Regions from separate parts of the Pseudoalteromonas sp. TAE79 genome, predicted to be linked through region 1. Evidence: predicted binding sites of a transcription regulator. Region 1 holds the regulator's gene; the other holds the start of a gene.

Region 1 (4,210 bases):
TGCGGCTAAAATGGAGCTATACCAGCAATTAGGTTTCACGTTTTTCGAAAAACCCATTTTTACTTTATATAACGAACAACAAACGTGGCAAATAAATGCAGACGAAGCAACATTATACGAAGATAAACAATTAATTTTAGAAGGTAATGTGGTTGCCAAAAACTTAACCGATAACGCCATGATAGACAAAATCAATGCTGATAATATTCAGGTTGATATAAAGTTATTAACAATGCGTTCGGAGCAACCCGTCATTATCACTGGACCCAATTTAAAAATCACCGGTAAAGGCCTAGAAGCCGACTTAAAAACCGAAGTGATAAAACTAATTAACCATACGCGAACCATATATTATGACCAATAAAATATTAAAATCACTTATTATTCCTACACTTATACTAGCGTTTAATAGTAGTGCAGCAGAGCAAAACACGCAACCTGCTGCCAATCAAATTTCAATAAGCGCCGATAAGCAAGAAGGTCAATTAAAAGCTAATGTCGGAATTTTTGAGAAAAACGTTGAAATTATTCACGGTAACCGCCGTATCACAGCCGACCGCTTAGAAGTACATAAACGCGATGAACTTGGTGATAATAAACAATTATTAATTGCTACAGGTAGCCCTGCGCACTTTGAAGAAAAGCAATCAGATGGCACGACTATGAGCGCCAGTGCTGACGAAGTACGTTATGATGTATCTAAGCGTTTTTTAACGCTTGTTGGTAATGCACAAGTATCGCAAGCCGGACAAAAAATAAATGCTAAAAGCATTACCTACGACATAGAGCAGCAGCTCATCAGTGCCGAAAAAGATGAAAACTCAACTGACCGCGTTCACACAATTTTAGTACCGATCGAAACTAAAAAAAGTAAAAAAGGCGATAAAGGTCAACCATGAGCACATTAAAAGCAGAACTATTGGCAAAAAGCTATAAAGGTCGTGAAGTTGTAAAAAACGTCGGCCTTGAAGTACAAGCTGGCAGTATAGTTGGCTTACTTGGCCCTAACGGTGCTGGTAAAACAACGACTTTTTATATGATTGTAGGGCTTGTTCCTAGCGACAAAGGTAAAATATCTATTGATGATAACGATATTACTCTTTTACCTATGCATAGTCGTGCTAGATTAGGCATAGGCTACTTACCACAAGAGTCATCGATTTTTAGAAAGCTGACTGTTTATCAAAACTTAATGGCCATTTTAGAAACGCGCAAAGAACTAAATAAACAAGCCAGAGAAGACACGCTCAATAACTTATTAGATGAATTTAGCATACAACACATTCGTGATAGCCAAGGTATGGCATTATCGGGTGGAGAGCGTCGTCGTGTAGAAATAGCACGAGCACTGGCAGCAGATCCTAAATTTATATTACTGGATGAACCGTTTGCCGGTGTTGACCCTATTTCGGTATTAGATATAAAGAAAATAATAGAACATCTTAAAAATCGTGGGATTGGAGTATTAATTACCGACCATAACGTAAGAGAGACCCTTGATGTTTGTGAAAAAGCCTACATTGTTTCTCATGGGGAGCTGATTGCATCAGGTACTCCAGAGCACGTATTAAATGATAAAACAGTACGCGATGTTTACTTAGGCGAGCAATTTAGGCTGTAACATTTACGCCATGTCTTTAAGCATCTGCTAGTATTAATTATAACAACATAAAAGGATTGTTAGAGATACATGAGGCAATCACTACAGCTGCGCATGGGCCAGCAACTTACAATGACTCCACAGTTGCAACAAGCTATTCGTTTGTTGCAACTCAGTACATTGGATCTCCAGCAAGAAATACAAGAAGCTCTCGACAGTAATCCACTATTAGAGGTTGAAGAGGCAGACTATTCTGAAGACGCTGCTGGTAAAAACGAGCAAAAAGCTGATACCGATGACATAACTGTTAGCGCATCTGCTGATGATGCTCCGAGCGAATATGAACAAGATACTGGTGAAGCACTTGCAAAAGACACGCTAAGTGACGACATGGCTATGGATGTTAGTTGGGATGAGTACATGAGTGCCGCTCCTGCAGCCTCATCAGGTCCAATGCCTGAAGACGAATCAATATACCAAGGCGCCTCTACTGAAACGCTCCATGAGTATTTAATGTGGCAATTACAACTAACGCCATTTAGCCCTACCGATGAAGCCATCGCTATTGCGATTGTAGAGGCCGTCGATGATTCAGGTATTTTAACATTAAGCTGCGAAGAGATTTTAGAAAGCTTTAATCAAGAAAACGAAGATGATAACGAAGTCGAACTTGATGAAATTGAAGCCGTATTAAAACGCATTCAACTGTTTGATCCTGTTGGTATTGCTGCACGTAGTTTACAAGAGTGTTTGTGTATTCAGCTTAATCAATTTGATAAAGAAACACCTTACATTAATGAAACGAAAATGATTTTAACCGAGCATATTGATCTATTAGCAGCTCGCGACTATCGTACATTAATGAAAAAAACTAAGCTCAAAGAAGAAGAGCTTAAAGAAGTGATGACACTAATACATACTCTCAACCCAAAACCTGCAGATACTATTGTAAGGGAAGAATCTGAGTATGTTATTCCTGATGTGTCAGTTAAAAAAATTAAAGGCCGCTGGGTTGTCGAATTAAACCCAGATAGCATGCCTAAAATTCGTGTTAATAGCCAATACGCGGCAATGTCTCGCACTGTAAAATCAAGTGGCGACAGCCAGTTTATTCGCTCACATTTACAAGAAGCTAAATGGTTTATTAAAAGCTTAGAAAGTAGAAACGACACGCTATTAAAAGTTACTAATTGTATTGTTAAGCAACAACAAGGCTTTTTTGAACATGGCCCTGAAGCCATGAAACCAATGGTTTTAAATGATGTCGCTGAAATGGTAGAAATGCACGAATCGACAATTTCGCGTGTGACTACTCAAAAGTACATGCATACACCCCGTGGTATATTTGAGCTTAAATATTTTTTCTCAAGCCATGTAAGTACTGAAAACGGTGGTGAATGTTCATCTACAGCAATACGTGCGCTTATCCGAAAATTAATCGCAGCAGAAAACTCAGCAAAACCATTGAGTGATAGCAAAATAGCGGATATATTGGCTGAGCAAGGAATTAAAGTAGCAAGACGTACAATCGCAAAATACCGTGAATCTCTTGCTATTCCACCGTCAAATCAGCGTAAAAGTCTGATTTAAGACGCTAAACTAAGAGGGTAATGCTTATGCAACTAAACTTAACTGGTCGTCACGTAGAATTAACCGATTCACTAATAGACTATATTAATACTAAATTTGCGAAGCTTGAAAGACACTCTGATCATATTAATAATGTTCATGTCATTCTCGATGTAGAAAAATTAAATCAAAAAGCAGAAGCCACAATACACGTAAGCGGTGCTGAGCTATTTGCCTCTACAGAACATCAAGATATGTATGCCGCTATTGACTCGTTGATCGACAAGCTCGATCGCCAAGTAATCAAACACAAAGAGAAGCTTGCTCGACACTAATATGATGAAATTAAGTTCACTTATATGCCAGGACTGCAGCAAAGCTGCGGTCCTTTTTAATAGCAAAAAAAGAATTTTAGAGTTCATTAGCGAACTTGCTCACGACAAACTTCCGTATTTACCGCAACAAGATATTCTTAATGCTTTAATGAGCAGAGAGAAATTAGGTAGTACAGGTATAGGGCGTGGCATTGCTATTCCTCATGGAAGAATGAGCGGTGCAGAAGAGCCTTTGGCTTTAGTGCTCGTTAGCGAAACTCCAATAAACTTTGATGCAATCGATAATCGCCCTGTTGATATTTTTGTCGCACTCATCGTACCAGATGGCGATAACCAGCAGCACTTAAAGACTCTAGCAACCATTGCTGATAAACTAAACAACAAAGATTTTTGTAAACAGTTACGCAGTGCAAAATCTGATACTGAGCTTTACCAAGTTATTGTCGATCAATCATAGTTTTATAAAGGGTGTTAAATGGAGTTAATTATCATAAGCGGCCGTTCTGGTTCTGGAAAGTCGGTTGCTTTGCGCGTTGTAGAAGATTTAGGTTATTATTGCGTAGATAATATTCCAGTAAACCTACTACCTTCATTAGTTCGCAGTGTGTCTGATAGCTACGATAAAATTGCTGTTAGCATAGATGTGCGCAACATCCCTAAAGAACAAGATGAATTTAACGATATTCTTGAATACTTGCCTGGCTTT
Region 2 (4,210 bases), on a different contig from region 1:
GAACAAAAACACGTTTAATATACGCATTAAGCGCTGGTTTTAGCTTTTATATTGCATGGAATATTTGGACATTAATTGGCATTGTAGCGGGCACAATGCTGCCCGACTTAACTAATTTAGGGCTCGACTTTGCGATTGCTGCCACGTTTATCGCGTTGGTTATTCCGGGAATCAAAAATTTAGCCTCACTCGTTACGGTACTTGTAGCAGGCGTTAGCGCAACGCTTTTAAAAAGTACAGGATTTGAGTTATGGCTTGTTTGCTCAGCGCTGCTGGCAATGGCCGCAGGTTACAGCACAGCAAGGCTAACAGCTAAAAAGGAGGCAACGCTATGATGACAACTATTTTACTCATGGCGTGCATTACATTTTTTACGCGTTATTTATTTTTACACCGCGCTTTACCGTTTAAAGTAGGTCCTAAAATGCAGCAATTTTTAAGCTTTAGCGCACCTGCGGTGCTTACAGCAATTTGGGTGCCTATCGTGTTTTTGAATGAAGATGGCATTAACTTAAACTGGCAAAACCCTTATTTAAGCGCAGCAATAGTCGCCATCATTGTTGCCTATAAAACACATAATATTTATTACACAACACTTGCCGGTATGGGGCTATTTTTAATATTAAATTAGAGCACTCTTTGTACTTTATGAAATACTGCACTCAGGTTAAAATACCAATAACAATAATAAAAAAGACGCCAATATGCACAAATTTCATCAATTAAGCGCAACAAGCTTGCAGGGTCAACCTATTAACTTTAGTGATTTTGAAGATAAGGTTGTGCTTATTGTTAATACCGCAAGTAAATGTGGATTTACCTACCAATACGAGTCGCTTCAAGCTTTGCATAATAAATATGCCAGCCAAGGTTTAGTTATTTTAGGGTTTCCGTGTAATCAATTTGGTCAGCAAGAACCCGGCGACGCTACACAAATAGAGCAAGGGTGTTTAATTAATTTTGGTGTGAGTTTTTTAATGGCAGCCAAAGTAGATGTAAACGGTAAGCATGCTCACCCAGTCTTTCGTTTTTTAAAATCGGCTTTACCTGGTTTTTTAACACGTAAAATAAAGTGGAATTTTACTAAATTTTTAATTGCTGCAGATGGCACGCCAATTAAACGTTATGCACCTTTCACTAAACCCGAAAAGCTAGAACTTACAATTCAAAAAGCTTTGGCACATACTAAAGGTGCGCTTTAAAAAGTAATAAAGAGGCGCAAGGCCTCTTTATTGCCAATACTACTGAAACTTAAACATACGCATAACTGCACATTTAAACTCTCAATATTAATTGGTATTTTATTTATACTAGTGAAATTTAATCGGTGTAATCGCTTAAATCATCTTCGCCTAGATTTTTACGCAAGCGTTTTTGCTCAAGGTAGTCTTCCAACTTCTTTTTAACCTTTTGCTTGTTCTTATCGTGTTGATTACGGCCGAGCATTTCGTACTCGTCTTCAACAAAATCGTCATCTAGCGCATCGTAACTAAATGTCTTACCCACAACCCACTCCATAAAGTGTTTGAGACCAACCAAGGATTTTATTATCGCAATAGTCGGTAAAATTAAAATGTTTAACGTCAAAATGCTGTGCAAATTAACATCAAAATAAAGCCACGTGACTACTGTAAATAGTCTTTATGTCAGTAATGTGAATAAATAGCGCTAAATTTGAATTGAGGAAAGTGAGAGTTTTTTATCGTATCGATAAATAAAATTTATTAATTTTTATTAGTTAGCCAATTTGACTAAAAAATAGTTATTTATTAATTAGTTTCATTTACTAAAAAACAAACAAAAACAGTTAACCATATGTTTTATATTAAAAAATAAAACTGGCACCAAACTTGTTATTAGTTAATCGTCATCAACAAAAAGTAGAGAACAAACATGAAAAAATTACTATTAGTTAGCGCATTAATTTGTACGCCAGCCGCTATGGCTCATAACGATAACGATTCTGCAATTTCATTTAGTAATGATGAATGTAACGTCGAATTTAAAAATGATGTGCGCATTAAGCCAAACGAATTGGAGATTTTTACCGTCAACAATAGAACCATGCAGTTTAATACCCATGGTGACTTAACTGTAAATGGCGAATTTGTAGCACTAAATAATTCGCAGCGCGAAGCGCTAACCAAGTACTCTGATAGTTTACGCACACAATTACCTGAAGTAGCTAATATAGCGCTTGAGGGTGTTAAAATTGCCGGAGTAGCATTAGAAGAGGTAGCCAATGCATTTAATATTGACGGTCTTGATAATATGTCTGAGCTTATGGATGACATTAAAATCGAAGTAGAAAACACATTTTACCAGCAAGGTACATTTGTGATGGGCCAACAAAGTTTTAATCAATTTGGCGAAAACTTTGAACAACAATTTGAGCAGCAGATAGAAACTGCGGTTGAATCAGCAGTGATGCAATCAATGGGCAGTATTTTAGTAGCTTTAGGTTCTGAGTTACTTGGTTCAGGCGGTGATATGGATGCTTTTGAACAACGTATGGAAAATATGGGTGCACAAATAGAAGAAAAAGTAGAGCTACATGCAAGCGCAATTGAAGAACGTGCCAACTCTTTATGTGGAAACTTTGCTGATATTGCAAAACAAGAAGAGCAATTAGTAATGCAAGTGCCAGAGCTTAAAGGTTACCAGTTATTTAGCTTTAAACAAAATTAGTACAGCAAACATTATTTAACATCCCTTTGGCAGCACTTAAGTTTACTTAAATGCTGCTTTTTTGTATTTCGTTGACTTATACCAACCTGCATAAATCTTTGATCAGTTTAACGAATTAAATTGCACTATAACTTCGTTAAAAATTTTTTATTTAGAACAACTAGATACAAAAACTTTTGCCTAGTTCTAGCGTAATTTTCTTAACGTTAAATAGACCCCATATATAAGCAGATTGGTATTACTTTTTAGCTAATAAAGTGAGTTTACCCAATGTAACTATTGCTTGCTCAATTTGCGCGTTCCACGGCACACCGTAACTTAACCTTACGCAACTTTTATACTTATTAGAGGCTGAAAAAATAAGCCCAGGGGTAATACTAATACCAACTTCAAGAGCAAGTAAAAATAATTTTTGACTATCGTATTCGCCTCCTAAATCTAGCCACATAACGCAACCCCCTTTTGGATCGCTTATACGTGTATTTTTTGGCATCGCTTGCTGTAAGCACCATCGCATACGCTCTTTGTTATCGCGCAGGCGCTGCCTGAGTATCTTTAAGTTACGGTCGTACTCGCCGCTGGCAATAAATTCTGATAACGCCCATTGGTTTATTAACGAAGCGGAGCAACTTAGTGCACGTTTATATCTTCGTGCTTGCGGTGCAAATTTACCCGCAACTAACCAACCTACACGATAGCTCGGCGCTGCCGTTTTAGAAAAAGATGAGCAACTAATCACTAATCCTTTTTTAGAGTACGCTAAAGCAGGTGTGCCTCGTTTTGCCGTAAAATATAAATCACCGTATACGTCATCTTCAATAAGCACTACGTCATGACTTTCAAGTAGCTCCACCAGCTGCTGCCTGTTTTTATCTGGCATAAAGCTGCCTACAGGGTTGCTAATTGCTGTCGAGAATAAACACGCTTTTATATCATGCTCGTTTAAAGCACGTTCTAAATCGTTTAGCCAAATGCCGTTATCTGGACACAGTGGTATTTCGAGCGCTTTGAGGCCTAAGCTCTCTATTAGCTCTATAATCCCGTGATAACAAGGCGTCTCAATGGCAACTACATCGCCTGGCTTTGTCACACACTTAAGTGCAATAGCCATGGCTTCTTGTGCACCATTGGTGATCACAAGCTCGTCCATATCAATACCAATGCCAAAATCTAGATAGCGATGCACTAGTTGCTTTTTCAGCGGCACAAATCCATCTGTTGGCCCATAGTTAATGGCTTTACTACCGGCAATTGTCATTACTCGGCGCATATTTCTGGCCAGTGCTTTATCGGTAGGTGCAGCGGCTATAGGATTAGCGATACCAAAAGGGACTACGTTAGCTTGATGAATGGCGCTGTATACCTGCTCTATTAAGGCTTGTTTATTTACCACAACAGGCTCGCGACTTAATTTAACTCGCTTAGGTAAGTTATGCGCGGCGTTAACAGCTTTTAAAAAGTAACCTGATTTTTCGCGTGCCTCTACTAGCCCTTGATCCTCAAGTGCTTGATACGCTTGTTT

The links. Region 1 encodes sigma-54, which starts transcription at its own class of promoters, with help from an activator protein. Its sites were predicted from a motif close to GTTGGCACGNNNNTNGNNT; they were not measured.
Region 2: the regulator sigma-54 is predicted to act here: its motif matches at 1,838-1,856, upstream of L655_RS0108170 (YggN family protein).

What each region holds. Positions count from the first base shown of each region.
Region 1 is NZ_AUTL01000277.1:47,792-52,001, forward strand. Features, by position in the region: gene lptC (LPS export ABC transporter periplasmic protein LptC) at 1-364, shown strand, start outside; gene lptA (lipopolysaccharide transport periplasmic protein LptA) at 354-899, shown strand; gene lptB (LPS export ABC transporter ATP-binding protein) at 896-1,621, shown strand; gene L655_RS0122670 (RNA polymerase factor sigma-54) at 1,691-3,190, shown strand; gene hpf (ribosome hibernation promoting factor) at 3,217-3,504, shown strand; gene ptsN (PTS IIA-like nitrogen regulatory protein PtsN) at 3,509-3,961, shown strand; gene rapZ (RNase adapter RapZ) at 3,980-4,210, shown strand, end outside.
Region 2 is NZ_AUTL01000125.1:9,041-13,250, forward strand. Features, by position in the region: gene L655_RS0108150 (AzlC family ABC transporter permease) at 1-335, shown strand, start outside; gene L655_RS0108155 (AzlD domain-containing protein) at 332-631, shown strand; gene L655_RS0108160 (glutathione peroxidase) at 705-1,202, shown strand; gene L655_RS0108165 (hypothetical protein) at 1,321-1,506, opposite strand; gene L655_RS0108170 (YggN family protein) at 1,894-2,688, shown strand; gene L655_RS0108175 (PLP-dependent aminotransferase family protein) at 2,927-4,210, opposite strand, start outside.